Novipirellula artificiosorum: one gene and its partner. The protein of the gene in region 1 binds, or shares a complex with, the protein of each later gene. Links are inferred from orthologs where the notes say so. Each region holds a gene or a part of one and is shown on either strand. Other genes may lie near its edges. The genes, in order: secA and secY.

Evidence for each region.
Region 2: the proteins of secA (region 1) and secY are in contact, whole or in part, in a crystal structure (PDB 3DIN), measured with the Thermotoga maritima proteins. The link is inferred for Novipirellula artificiosorum from one-to-one orthologs. Residues at the interface, in WP_004082002.1 of Thermotoga maritima: Glu261, Ala262, Arg263, Lys300, Ala301, Arg302, Thr303, Ile304, Ile305, Leu323, Tyr324, Asp325, Pro326, Val329, Ser330, Tyr333, Ile336, Lys340, Phe345, Val349, Glu363, Phe364, Tyr374, Ser375, Gly376, Gly377, Glu393, Ile395, Thr482, Ser483; in WP_004081795.1 of Thermotoga maritima: Glu108, Gly109, Glu110, Glu111, Ala236, Glu237, Arg238, Arg239, Ile240, Thr241, Ile242, Gln243, Tyr244, Ala245, Arg246, Arg247, Val248, Thr249, Gly250, Arg251, Arg252, Val253, Tyr254, Gly256, Ala257, Ser258, Thr259, Tyr260, Leu261, Pro262.

Annotation. Positions count from the first base shown.
Region 1 is NZ_SJPV01000002.1:842,173-851,316, reverse strand. The notes cover bases 2,128-6,427. They hold secA (preprotein translocase subunit SecA), read left to right. Parts: upstream 2,128-2,513; coding sequence 2,514-6,227; downstream 6,228-6,427. Other genes in these bases: Poly41_RS08895 (3-deoxy-D-manno-octulosonic acid transferase), read left to right, coding at 6,296-6,427. Also shown: Poly41_RS08915 (YqgE/AlgH family protein), read left to right, coding at 1-401; Poly41_RS08910 (metallophosphoesterase family protein), read left to right, coding at 441-1,232; Poly41_RS08905 (tetratricopeptide repeat protein), read left to right, coding at 1,711-2,061; more of Poly41_RS08895, read left to right, coding at 6,428-7,612; Poly41_RS08890 (DNA-directed RNA polymerase subunit alpha C-terminal domain-containing protein), read right to left, coding at 7,700-9,031. UniProt on the Escherichia coli protein: Required for protein export, interacts with the SecYEG preprotein conducting channel.
Region 2 is NZ_SJPV01000011.1:177,567-183,101, forward strand. What follows is about bases 1,185-4,139. They hold secY (preprotein translocase subunit SecY), read left to right. Parts: upstream 1,185-1,939; coding sequence 1,940-3,340; downstream 3,341-4,139. Other genes in these bases: rplO (50S ribosomal protein L15), read left to right, coding at 1,185-1,591. In the rest of the region: rplR (50S ribosomal protein L18), read left to right, coding at 48-416; rpsE (30S ribosomal protein S5), read left to right, coding at 482-1,015; more of rplO, read left to right, coding at 1,082-1,184; cls (cardiolipin synthase), read left to right, coding at 4,551-5,535. UniProt on the Escherichia coli protein: The central subunit of the protein translocation channel SecYEG. Consists of two halves formed by TMs 1-5 and 6-10.

The DNA of each region.
Region 1 (9,144 bases):
GCCCGGTCGGCTTTGATCCGGACGATGAATTGGGGCCTAATGAATCGACGACGGCGGGAGCCAAGTTTACGATCCAGAATCATCCTGCCGATCCGTTCGGTAGCATGTCGATCGACTTGGGGACCCCCCCAGCATGGATCACGGGCGACGACGACCATCTGAGAATCCTGTTGCATCGTCGTGATGCAAAAGTTCGCTTCGTGGCAAACTACAGCGGCTGGGGGCCAGGACAATTGGACGAAGAATTGCGAGTGGGGGGCTGGCTGATTGGACAAGTCGATCCCGACATTCTGTTTGGAGATGCCGATAATGTTTGGGAAATCGCCGTCAAACGCTGTGGACACGACATCCTCAACTCGATGGCTCCCGGCGTCCGCTTCGGTGACCCCAACTTAAACTAAACGAGTCTTAGCAAGGGTACTCGAGAGGAAAGGAAGTTCATGCGGCAGTACGTGATCGGTGACATTCATGGATGTGGCAAAGCGATTCGGTCGCTGATCGAAGCCATCGAGCCGTGCCCCGATGATGAACTCATCTTTCTTGGAGACTACATCGATCGGGGCCCCGACACAAAGGATGTCGTTGAACAGATTATCGAACTGCAGCAACGATGCCGGGTCGTCGCGCTGCGTGGAAACCACGAACTGATGCTGATGGGTGTCGTCTCGGCGGGATTGGACCAATCGATTTGGCAACAAAGCGGTGGTCAAGCCACGATTGCCAGCTATGGTGGTTCGCTGGAAAAGATCCCCGAATCGCACCTGCGTTTTTTCCGGTCACTGCGGCCTCATTACGAAACCGATCAGTTCATTTTCGTCCACGCCAACTACGTTGCAGATTGCCCGATGGCTCGGCAAGAGGACGCAGCCCGGTACTGGGCACATCTTGATTTCCCCTACCCGCCACCTCACCAAAGTGGCAAACGCGTGTTCGTCGGCCACACGCCACAAGCGGGCGGTGAAATCCTTGACTTGGGATACCTGGTTTGTATCGACACCTATTGTTTCGGTGGCGGGTACTTGACGGCCTTACAGACGGATTCGAGCGACATGATCCAAGTCGATCGGCATGGGCATGTTCGGCGGACCCCTGCCAAAATCCTGATGGATCGCTGTGCCGCCGCCACTCGCATCGTGCGGAGGTGGCTTAACAGGCCGACGCACGCGGAAGAGCCCTCGACGCTTGAAAGCGAGAAACGACAAACCAACGATTTCTCGCCGGAACAGAGTTAGTGGACTGTCAGCATCAAATATTAGGGTAGTGGATTTCGCCAGAAATCCGTAGCTCAGGTATTCTGAGCGACTTCTGGCGAAGTCCACTGCGTCTCCACTCGCAGTTTTAAACTTGACGGTCCACCAGCGGCATTGAAGGACACGCGATTTGCGCACCAAGCACCGGGACTGGCGCAAGCTAGGTGGAAATGCTACAACCATCGGGATTCACGAGTCGTCCCGCTTCCCTATCGGGCTTGCCGATTGGGATCAATCGGATCACGCATTCGTTTCACCCTTTGCCGCATGCGCCCGCCTTGGGTAGGAAGTACGCCCTCAGCCAATCGCTAGGGGACCAAGCGGGAAACAAGTGTCACCCTTCGTTCCGCAAAAATAGCGTTTTTTGCGTTGTTTCACGGAATGAAAGCAGACCGAAACATTCCGCTCGTTCTGAAACGACTCAATCGACAAACCGAAACCAACTTTCGCTCCCTTTGCGATGGAGAAACAATCTGTGTCTGACATCTACACCCAATACAACGAAGTCGAAAAGCTAATCGATGGCGAAAAATTCGAGGAGGCCATTGCGGGATTGAACGAAATCGTTGGTGAGGACGAAACGTTCGTGCTCGGCCACTTGGCGCTCGCCCGCGTCTACACCAAAACCGGGCAACACGACCTGGCAATCAAACATGGTGAGAAGGCCTGCGAACTTGAGCCCGAAGATGCGTTCAACTTCACCGCCTTAAGTGTGACGTACCAACGCGCGTGGGCCGGGACGCAAGACCAGCAATACATCACAGCGGCCGAAGACGCGATGGGCCGAGCAAGGATGCTAGAAGGGCGCTAACAAGATTGTGGATCCCTGGATCGTTTTTTTAGGGGGGGGAGATGCGATGTTCCTTGCTTTGCGGTGCCGTCCCACCGCTTCGCTACCCCAACTTGTTTAGCCAAAAAGACAATCACAGTTGACCCATCTTCGCCAAACCCGTAACTTGCCGTCTTAAAAGCATTTAGGTAGCACATCATCAACCCTTCGTTATGCTGTGGTGGATCTTGTTAGGGGATTCTTTTCCTTTAGGGTTCTCTCACCAGATCCACTACAGCTAACCCCCCAAGTCTTGGCCTGGACGATGCAAGAGGCGATTTTGTGGTGGAAAACCGTCGCAAGCGGTCGCGATTCGGCTGTGGTCCACCCACCACGGCCCTCAATTTGCCGTATCGGTTGCGAAACCCTGCCAACGTGCCATTTTGACGCAATCGATGCGTCTGCCCGCATACGTATTTTCAACGACTGAAACCATGTCATTCTTTGAACGACTTTTTGATATTCTCGGTGTCATTTTTGGCGGCTTTTTCGGAGCGGTCGAACGTGGGATCACTTCGATCTTCGGGTCTGCGAACGCTCGCCAAGTATCCAAATTGCAGCAGCGTGCGGAGAAGATCGGTGAGTTAGAGCCGAAATACGAGGCGATGACGGACGAGCAGTTGCGGGAGCAGACGGAGATTTTCCGCCAACGACTTCGTGACGGTGAGACGCTCGATAACATCCTCGATGAAGCGTTCGCCGTTTGCCGCGAAGGTGGCAAACGGTACCTTGGGATGCGTCATTACGACGTTCAATTCGTCGGTGGCATGGTGCTTCACAGCGGAGGAATCGCTGAAATGGTCACCGGGGAAGGGAAGACACTCGTCGCGACATTGCCAGCCTACTTGAACGCGCTCGAAGGCAAAGGGGTCCATGTCGTCACGGTAAATGATTACTTGGCTCGCCGTGACATGGAATGGATGGCGCCGCTCTACATGAACTTGGGGCTGACCGTTAATGCGATCCAATCAGGGATGTCGACCGGAGAAAAGCAGGCCGCCTACGCATGCGATATCACCTACGGCACCAACAACGAATTCGGATTCGACTACCTCCGTGACAACATGCGACCGGCGGCAAAGGGCGACAATCGTTATCCCAGTGAGGCGCAACAGTGCCAAGGGCCACTGAACTTTGCGATCATCGACGAAGTCGACAATATCCTGATTGATGAAGCGAGAACGCCGTTGATCATCAGCGGCCCCGCCGACTTGGACCTGGGGCGATATGCCGAAGCCGATCGCGTGGCTCGTCAATTGCGCAAGGAAGAACACTTTAAGGTCGACGAAAAACAACACAACGTCACGCTCAGTGACGAAGGGGTGCGTGAAGCCGAGAAACTAGCAGGCGTGGAAAGCTTCTATACCGCAGGCAACATGGAATGGCCTCACTTGATCGACAACGCGCTCAAAGCTCATTTCCTCTACAAACTGGACGTCAACTACGTCATCAAAGATCGCCAAATCATCATTGTCGACGAGTTCACGGGACGGTTGATGGAAGGCCGCCAATGGAGTGACGGGTTGCACCAAGCGGTCGAAGCGAAGGAAGGCGTCCCGATCAAACAGGAAACGCAAACGTTTGCAACCGCGTCGCTGCAGAACATCTTCAAGATGTACAAGAAGTTGGCGGGGATGACGGGGACTGCCATGACCGAATCGACCGAGTTCATGAAGATCTACGGGTTGGATGTGGTCGCGATCCCTACCAACCGGGAAATGAAACGGATCGAGCACCCTGATTTGATCTACTTGACCGAAAAGGACAAGTACAAGGCACTGGCCGACGAGGTCGAGCGGACGAACAAATGGGATGTGCTGACGCTAAAGGACGGCAGTGAGATTTGGGGGAAAATCCAAAGCGAAGATGAAACCGAAGTGAGCATCCTTCAGAAGGGTGAGAAACACGCCGAAAAAGTTCCAACCAGCAAGATCACCAAGGTCGAACACGCGGGACGCCCGGTATTGATTGGAACGGTCAGCATCGAAAAGAGTGAACGATTGTCAGCGCTGCTTGAACGGCGTGGAATCAAACATGACGTCCTGAACGCGAAAAATCACGGCCGTGAAGCGGACATTGTTTCTCAAGCCGGTCGTGTTAACGCCGTGACGATTGCAACCAACATGGCAGGCCGCGGTACCGACATCGTGCTGGGCGGGAATCCCGAAACGATGGCGTGGGCTCAACTGCAACACAAGTACCCGACGCGGCTGGAAGTGCCGGATGACGAGTGGAACGCATTGGTCAAAGAGATCGACGAACAGGAAAAGATGAGTGCCGAAGGGGATGTCGTTCGCGACCTTGCCGGGTTGTATGTGATTGGCACCGAACGACACGAATCGAGACGCATCGACCTACAGCTTCGAGGTCGTTGTGGTCGACAAGGCGATCCAGGCTCGAGCCGGTTCTTCCTATCGCTGGAGGACGACTTGATGCGGATTTTCGCAGGTGATTTCGTCAAGAGCATGATGGAAAGACTTGGCATGCAAGAGGGCGAAGCCATCGAATCCTCGCTGGTCACTCGGCGAATCGCCGCGGCTCAAAAGAAGGTCGAAGAACGCAATTACGAAATACGCAAAAGCCTACTCGACTACGACGAGGTGATGGACGAGCAGCGAAAACGCGTTTACCGCTATCGTCAAAACCTGCTCGATGGTCACAGTTCACGCAACATGATCCTCGACTTGATTCGGGCTCAAATCGACAAGTACGTCGAAACGTTCATGGAACCCAATTACGGAGTCGATTCGTTTGCGGCATTCGCAGGAGGCCAACTCGATTGCCAATTGGAAGCTCGTGACTTCTTGAATATGGACTTCGACATGGCCAAGTCCTATTCGATCGACCAGGCAGAACGAGCGGCAGAGGTGACGGTTGAAGAAATCGTCGAAGAGAATTTGCCGGCGGGGATGGAAGAAGAATGGAACTGGAAAGCCATGACCAATTGGTCCAACACTCGATTGGCGACCAATTATCAAGAACACCAATTGAAATCGATGAATCGCGATGAATTGGTAGAGGAACTCATCAAGAAGTCACATGAAAAGATCAACAAGGTTGATTTGAGTGACGGCGAACCCCTGCTCGACACCGACTATGGCCTACGCACGCTTTGTGCATGGATGCGACATAAGTTTGGTATCGAAACCACGCCAGACGAGTTTCGTGACGTCGACGATTATCGTGTTGTCGCCGACGCACTGATGCAACGAGCCGAGCAGGCTTACACACGAAAAGAAGCCGAATATCCCGTTTTGACCGGCATCTCTCGGTTCACCGAGAAGCAGGGAGCACAGGTATCGCTCGACCGCGAAGGTTTAGTCGATTGGGTCAACCATCGGTTCGGCGCTGAACTGAATCCCGATGATGTTCGACTCAACCGAGATGACTTGAAGGCTCAGTTGGTCGAGTTTAGTCGCAAAACGGGTGATGCAGCCGAACAAAAATACAGCGTTGCCGAAACCAAGGTGGACGAGCTGTTTGGTAAAGCGGACCCAGAGACGACAGCGATTTTGGCAAGTGGAAAGAATGGCAGTTTGGATGCCTTGATCGAGTGGCTGCAAGCCGAATTGAGTCATCGAGCGGACAAATCGGACTTGTCGCGAATGAATCGTAGCGAGTTGAAGCTAGCCGTTGACGGTGCTGTCGACGATCGGTTCTATCCCGAGATGCGGCGTATGGAACGCCAGATCTTGCTCAGCATTGTTGATGAAGCCTGGAAGAACCACCTGTTGACCATGGACCATTTGCGCAGCAGCGTCGGATTGAAGGGCTACGCTCAATTGGACCCCAAAGTCGAATACAAACGCGAAGGCATGCGATTATTCGATTCCATGTGGGAGTCGATTGGCGAACGGGTGACCGATTTGATTTTCCGGATGGAATCCTTCAACGACGCCTTTATCCGAAGCACATGGGTGGACGCCGCAACGCGGCACGATGATCCTCATGCGTCGGGGGCGGCGACGGCGAATGAATCCAACACGCCCGCTCAGCAGGCGGCGCAGCAAAGCAATCGCGGTGAAGATGCAAAGCCGGACCCGATACGCCATGATGCCCCGCGAATCGGCCGAAATGATCCCTGTCCCTGCGGCAGCGGAAAAAAGTACAAATCATGCTGCATGAGAAAACGTGGACGTGTGGTTTAGCTCAGTTGCCAACCCTCAGCGTTTCGCTTCGGGCTGATAGCTGAAGGATTGGCTAGGAAAGGATTCCGATGTTCGCAAATTTGATCTACTTTGCTGCCCTGCTTCTGGTTTCGCCAGTGGTCCTGTACCGCATGGTCAGGCATGGTCGCTACCGGCGTGGCGTCCGTGAGAAGGTCCTTGGCTTGTCGGCATCTCATGCGCGAAACCTCTCCGCTGGCAAACGTTGCATTTGGATCCATGCCGTCAGTGTCGGCGAAGTCAATCTGGTTCGTGGCGTCGCAATGCGACTGCAACAACAACACCCTGATACACCTGTCCTGATCAGCACATCGACCGATACCGGCTACGACCTGGCTATTCGGCTGTTTGGCGCCCAGCGAGTCTTCTTCTGCCCTCTCGATTTCTCCTGGGCAGTGGCAAGGGCGATTCGAAATCTCAATCCGCAGTTGCTGCTGTTGGCGGAGCTCGAGCTTTGGCCCAATCTGATTCGCATGACTCGTGATCACGGATGCCCTGTGATGGTCATCAACGCACGGCTGAGTGAATCGAGTGCAAACCGATACCAACGCTTCGGCGCGTTCACACGACGAACGTTCGCCCGCTTGTCCTGGGTCGGCTGTCAAAACGAAGCGACAGCATCCCGTTTCCTGAAATGCGGCTCCAACCCAGATCGCCTTGAGGTGACCGGATCGATCAAGTTTGATGATGCACCTACGAGCCGCGATACGGTCGAGGTGCAATCGCGACAACAATGGGCTGGCGTTGACCCCTGGAACCGGGTTTGGGTCGGTGGCAGCACCGGCCCAGGCGAAGAAGCCATGGTGATTCGCGTTTACCAATCGCTGCGGTCATCCCATCACCAATTGCGTTTGGTGTTGGTACCCAGACACGTGGAACGATTCGATGCGGTCGCTAAGTTAGTCGAGCAATCGGGACTGAAGGTCCATCGCCGCTCGACCGGAAAATCACGGAACCAAAGCAGCTGGGAATCGGACACCGTCGTGTTGGTTGATACCATCGGCGAGCTTCGACACTGGTGGGGCGTGAGCCAGATTGCGACCGTTGGCGGCAGCTTTGGGGACCGAGGCGGTCAAAACATGCTGGAACCAGCCGGTTACGGCAGCGCGGTTTCGTTTGGGCCAGACACACGAAATTTTAAAGAAATCGCCAATCAATTGGTGGCCGAAGGTGGCGCAGCCCGCGTCGCAGACGAATCGGAATTGCGACAATTCGTCACTCGCTGCTTAGACGACATCCCCGCAGCAGATTGCCTCGGCCGGAACGCACGACGTGTCATCGGCCAGCACCAAGGGGCGAAAGAGCGGACGCTCGCCTCAATCGAAGCGACGCTGCAAAGCGACGATACCCATTTTCGAGCAGCTTAGAGCCATCCGAACGAGAGCCAATCGAAACCCAGGGATTTGTGCAAATTCGGGATTCCCGCAACGTCCACCCTGCCCAAATCGGCTGGCTCAGTCACCACGAAGCTTGAGGCCAAGATCGGTCAGCTTTTCACGGACTTCGTTCAGGCTCGTGACGCCAAAGTTCTTGCACTCAAGCATCTCGTCACCCGTCTTTCTCAACAGCTCACCGATCGTGTTGAGCTGCAAACGTGCCATACACTTCCTGGCTCGCACCGAGAGATTCAGATCCGAAATAGGACGCTCTAAGAACGCTTGCTCGTCGGCCGACATGTGGCTGGTGTCGATTGGTGGATCGCTGCTCTTCTTTTCGTGCGCGAATTGACCGAGCGACAACCCTTTGCTGGTTAACATTTCGCGAATCTCGTAGAGACTCGTTTCGCCAAAATTCTTGCTGCTCAGCAATTCCGCTTCGCTGGTTCGCGTCAAATCGCCAATCGTGTCGATGCCCATTTTTTGAAGGCAATTGCGACTTCGAACACTCAATTCGAAGTTAGCGACGGGCATGTTCAACGTTTGAGCCAAGCGGTCATTTCGTCGCTGGGCCTCCTCGTCGTACAACAAGTTGCCGGTTGCCGCCGCATCTTTCAGGTAAAGGTTCGTTTGCGGGTGATCGGGGTATGATTCCAGAATCCTCCGATAGCACGCTTGAGCCTTATCAAATTGGTTATTGTCTTCGTAGATCAAACCCAGGTTGATCAAAGCCCCAATGCCAGTCGGGAAGGCTTTCACGGCACGCTCGTAGAGCCTCAAGGCCTCTTCGTCATTGCCGAGACGCTCGTTTTCGAGCGCCAAACCGAATAAGGCCCCGGCGTGGTTTTCGTCCGTGTTGACCGCTCGTTGGTACAACGCCAGCGCTTCCTCCAGCCGACCTCCGACCAAGGCAACGGTAGCTGCACGTTGGTACATGTACTCGGATGTTTGCTCGGAAGGTCCGAAAATATTATCCAGAATTTCGAGCGCTTTATCGGTTCGTCCAGCGTAACGATGCGATTCGGCGATCCGGATCTTGCAATCATCATCGTTGTAACCGGATTTCTGCGATTGCTCGTACGCTTCGATCGCTTCTTCGAAATGGCCGAGTTCAAAATGGGCCCGGCCGGTGTAGAACAGTGCCATTGCGCTGCCGTCTGCCTTTTGCAGCGTGTTGAGCGAATTGCGGAACTTGCCCAGCAGGAACAGGCAGACACCCAATTTGGTCTGCGCCGCAGGACTGCGTGCTTCCTGTTCTTCCATTTCGTTAACGGCATCACGAAGTTCGCCGAAATGACCGTAATTCTCGGTAATCGCCGCTCGAATGGACGCGACATCGGATGGCCCAAACGAGTTGTTCGCCAACACCATCTCTTTTAAATCGACCATATCGAGTTCGATTTCATTCATCGAGAGTTGTCTCCTGGACACAAACGGGTGCTCGAAACCGTCAGCACCGCTGCAAAGAAAGTTCAAGGGCTGGAGAAAACGGTTGTTTTCTCTAGCGGGGGGTCCTCCCCGAA
Region 2 (5,535 bases), on another replicon or contig:
GGAAAGGGTCAGACCCCTTTCGGAATCGAACTCAAGCGAATAAGACGATGGATAAGAACAAGAAGCTTCTCAAGAAACGCATTCGACGGCGACAGCACGTTCGCAACAAGTTACGTGGCGACGCGGAACGACCGCGGCTTTGTGTGAGTCGGTCGTTGAAGCATTTCAGTTGCCAGCTTGTCGATGACGAAGCGGGCAAGACCTTGGTCAGCGCAAGCACCTTGGATCAATCCGTTCGCGGAGATGTCGGTTACGGCGGTAACAGTGAGGCGGCAGCCAAGATCGGTACGTTGATTGCCGAGAAAGCGACGGCTGCGGGAATCACGAGTGTGCGATTGGATCGTGGACATAATCGGTACCACGGCCGAGTGAAAGCATTCGCCGACGCGGCACGCGAAGCTGGTTTGCAGTTTTAATAGACGCACCTGCCGTTAGGGCGGGTGGATTCAGAAAAGACAAATCCTAATTCGAGGACAGAACCATTAGTAACGGACCACGAAACAAGCGGAACAAAGGCGAAGAAAATTCGCTCGGCGACTTGCTCGATCGCGTCGTCAAAATTAAACGTTGTGCGGCCGTGGTTAAAGGTGGTCGTCGGTTTAGTTTTGCTGCGATGGTGGTTGTCGGTGACGGCAACGGCAAAGTCGGCTGGGGCTATGGCAAAGCCAATGAGGTTCCACCGAGCGTCCAGAAAGCTCAAAAACAAGCCAGTCATAGCATGATCGACGTGCCCTTGGTCGAAGGCACGCTTCCGCACCAAGTGTGGGGGCGGTATGGAGCGGCCAAGGTGCTGTTGATTCCGGCAGGTGCGGGTACCGGTATCATTGCCGGACAAGCGGTTCGCGCCGTTTGCGAAGCCTGTGGCGTGCACGATATTTTGACCAAGTCGTACGGCACCAATAACCCGGTGACACTTGTCAAAGCAACCGTCGATGCATTGTCCAAGCTGAGGACACGCGAGCAAGTCGCGGCGCTTCGCGGACTCGAGGTCGAAGAGTTGACCGCTGCAAAGTAGTTCAATTCGTACGATCCCAACCAAACATCACCATTCAATCTAAACGTATTTGATCCAGGTTTCGTTATGAACCTTAACGACGTCCATCGCGGGATAACCAAGCACCGCAAACGCAAACGCATCGGGCGTGGTCCCGGTAGCGGTACGGGTAAGACATCCGGCCGTGGTCACAAGGGGCACAAGAGCCGTAGTGGGTACAGTCGAAAACCCAACTTCCAAGGCGGTGCGATGCCGATGTTCCGGCGCGTTCCCAAGCGAGGCTTTAACAACAAATGGTCCGTCGACGTGTTCGCGGTCAACGTTGGCAAGTTGAACGAAGCATTCGATGACGGTGCCGAAGTGACCCTGCAAGAATTGGCGGCCAAGGACTTGGCAAAAGGTAGTTTTGATGAGGTGAAGATCCTCGGCGATGGCGAATTGACCAAGAAGCTGACCGTTTCGGCTCATCGATTCAGCAAGAGTGCCGAAGAGAAGATCACGGCTGCCGGAGGGACGATCAATAAGTTGGCCCCAAAACGAGAGCCAGCCGAACGCGTTGCGGCGCTCAAGCAAGAACGCGAAGCTGCGAAAAAGTAGCGTTTGCGTCGGACCACCCGGTCCGATCGTTGACCGCCGCGGGTTGCGGCACCGCTCTTTTTCAATCGCGGTCTCCCCACAAGGAGCCGCACACGAGGCAACCGAGAGGGCCAACCGCCCGGCCGACTGCGAGTTGGCCGGGCGGTTGGCCCTTATTTATGCCCCTGTCCCACTGGTGGCGCGGGTCGTTCAAATAAAATCATTTCCAGCCTTCGGATTACCTACATTCCTATCGCCCAGAACCTGCACAAACGGTAAACTTCGCCTAGGAATCGGGTGTGTCGATCGACTCACCGGGTATCACATACCGGCATTTTACGCCCTGCCAAACACGAGACAGTTTGACGTATGTTTGAGAAACTACGAATCATTTTTTCGATTCCCGAACTTCGTAAGAAGGTACTTCTGACGATCGGCTTGTTGGCCGTTTATCGGATCGGTTTCCACATCCCGTTGCCGATGATCGCAACCAATATGGGCGATACGGTGGGCGGTGGAGCCGCCGACTTCTTTGAGAAGGTCAGCGTGTTTGCTGCCAGCGATCTACGGCAAGCGACCATTTTTGGTCTCGGCATCATGCCCTATATCTCGGCATCGATTATTTTCCAGCTTCTCGGCAGCGTCTACAAGCCGCTCGAGGAACTCAAGAAAGAAGGCGAAGCTGGACGCAAAAAACTCAACGAATACACCCGTTATTTGACCGTCTTCATTTGTGTGATCCAGAGCTACATGTACTTGAAGTTCATGTTGATGGCGGGTGGCAGTACGGGCTACGGAAACATCAACCCCAACTTTTTGAATGCTGATGCAACCGGCTTGTTTTTCGGTTGGCAAATTGTCGCCGTCTTGGTGATGACCTGTGGTACGGTGTTCTTGATGTGGCTGGGTGAACAGATTGACGAATACGGGATCGGCAATGGGATCAGCCTGCTGATCATGGCGGGGATCTTGGCTCGAATGCCTCAGGCGTTGTATGAGCTGATTCGAAACATGAAGACCGAGTTGACCGGGTTGAGCCGGGGGCAAGTCGGGATCGAAACCTTGATTCTGCTGGTCCTGCTTTTTGTAGGCGTCGTTTTTGGTGTCGTCTTCATTACGCTTGGTCAACGCAAGATACCGACGCAATCGGCAAAGTTCACTCGAGGTCGCCGTGTCTATGGTGGGACTCGCCAACATTTGCCGCTTCGTATCAATCAAGCAGGGGTCATGCCGATCATTTTCGCAAGTAGTTTGCTAATGATTCCCGGTGTGATGTTCGGTTTTCTGGCTGCTCGATTCGAAAGTGGAGGAACCCTGTTTAACTTCTTAAACCTATCCAGTTTGACGCTGAGCGATCAGTCCTCGTACATCTTTAACCTGCTGTACGTCGCCCTGATCTTCTTCTTCTGTTTCTTCTGGACAGCGATTACCTTCAACCCGAAGGAAATGTCAGACAACCTGCGAGATAGCGGAACGTTTATCCCTGGTTATCGGCCGGGCAAGCGAACGACGGACTACCTTGAAAAGGTGATGGTTCGAATCACCTATGTCGGAGCCGCGTTCTTGTCGATCGTCGCGATTGTTCCGACCATCGTTTACGGATCGCTTGGTGTCCCCTATTCGATCGCCGGTTTTTACGGTGGGACAGGCTTGCTGATTGCCGTCAGCGTGGCCTTTGACCTCGTACAAAAGATCGACTCGCATCTCGTCATGCGAAACTATCGTGGCTTGCTCGAAGGTGCGGGTGGCGGAGTCACGCCGGTCGTATAGCTCCCCATCGCTTGGCTGGCCTGATGAATCGATGTTAAGACGTATCGAAACGTTGGCCGCGCGTTCTGGGCCCTTCTCCTCGCTGCGCTCGACCCCTTCCGCTGCGCTGCTCGTTGTACCGCGCATCTCGGGTGGTGTCTAATACATGTGCGGGGTAGGTGACGAGATTTCGCTCTGGACTTTCGACAAACCGCTGCGAATGATTGTTGCCTTGCGGTTCGCGCTGGTGCTGCGAACATGGGAAAGCCTGTTGCACGGAGGTGCGGTTCATGGGTGCGGTGGCTCTCGGACTCCTCGGTCAAAAAACCGGCTCATCCGACCGAAGCGCGCGGAACCCAGACTCAAGGTTTTTTGGAGGTATGGCTCCGGTGTCCAATGATCTCTTAGAAAAGAGTCCCCGACGGTCGGTCGTCCGCAGGGAACCGGTAGCACCCTTGGCGCACCGTCGACCGGGATATCCCTTGTCAAGTTGCAACTCTGCAGAGCTCGACTCCGTTTCTACCGGCAACTGCACGATAACAAGTGAAAATAGCTCCTGCCAGCAATGATGGGACACCGGAGAGATGCCTCGAAAACCTCCTGCGCACGCTTCCGCCGGATGAGCCAAAAAACCTAGGTGCGCAACAGCCTCAGCAAGCTTACACCTTCGCAAAAATCGGACAAGCGACGCAGTCCCCCCATCTCCGAGGTCGTGCAGTTTTTAAGTTGTGACTGCTGAAGTGTTTAGGTATCCAACCACCCCTGCCCGCGCAGCGGGAGGGGTCGAGCGCAGCGAGGGGGAGGGCCGGTATAGAAACAGTGCTGGAATTTCATGTTGTCATCGCAGCCCGTTTTCCCTCTCCCTCGCTTAGGCTCGACCTCTCCCAGAGGGAGAGGTAAATCTTGTAAGTCTTATTCAATCAACAACTTAAAAACTGCACGACCTCCAAGCGGGAGGGGTGGTTTGCCTCGCCCTTTGGGAGAGGGTTTCTTGGGACCCAAAATGGGTTGCTCCCTACGACCCCTTTCGAATCGGTGATACTTCCCATCGGTCTCCAAACCCCCACCGATTCGTCAGGTCACCGCTTGGCCGTGAAGGTGAAGGGTCCTACGCCCTCTTGTTGACCTCCGAGTTCAGGATGAGGGCGTTTTTCGTTGCTGACACGTTTTTCGCAATTGCCTACGCTATAGTGATCGAGGTAAGCTTTCGCGGAAGGTGGCGAACGAGTTGATGGAAACCGTGCTTGATTTTTTCCGAAACTGGTCAACGCTCACGACGCTTTCGGTCGTTGTCTTGGCGATCCAGGTTTTGGCGATCTGGTCGGCTTTTCATGCTCTACGATACGTTCGTACCTCTCAAGCGGTCGTGGCCTGGGTGGTGGCCTTGATCACCTTGCCGTTCTTGGCACTGCCACTCTACTGGGTTTTTGCGCGACATCGTTTTGAAGGGTATCGCGAAGCGATCCGCGACACCGGTGAGCGACATCTGATGTCAGTGAAAGCCATCCGTCGCGAATTGCTAACGCCGACGGATACGCAGTCGACGAAGCTCGATTCGCCACTTGAGCATGTTGCGGATGTCTTGGACACGCCGATATCGCACGGCAATCAGTTTCAATTGATCGTCAATGGCGATGCCTTTTTCGACGAGGTGGACTCGCAGATCCGCACTGCGCAGCGCTACATCTATGCTGCTTTCTATATCATCCGCGATGATGAAGTGGGTAACCGTTTTGCGGACGCATTGATTGAGCGTGCCGAAGCGGGAGTGGCCGTGCGTTTGTTGTACGACGAGGTTGGTTGTTTGCGGTTGTCAAAGCACTACCTTGCTCGGCTGAGCCGGGCGGGGGTCGATGTGCGAGCGTTCAACACGCGTCAAGGTTTCGTGAACCGCTTTCAAATCAATTTTCGAAATCATCGAAAAATGTTGGTCATTGATGGTCTTCGGGCGATTGTCGGTGGTTTGAACGTTGGCAATGAGTATGTGGGGAAAGCCAGCTGGATTTCTGATTGGCGTGACACGGCGGTTCTGGTCCGAGGCAGAGTCGCTCGCAAGGTCCAAGCGGTCTTCGCCGGTGACTACTACTGGGCCGCTCGCTGTGATCTGCCAGAAGCCGATTGGAGTGAGGATCTGGATGCCGGCGATTCCGCGACCTGCTCAACTGGACTGGCAGCCGTTTGTGCAACGGGCCCGGCCGATTTGCGGCCGCGAGCGA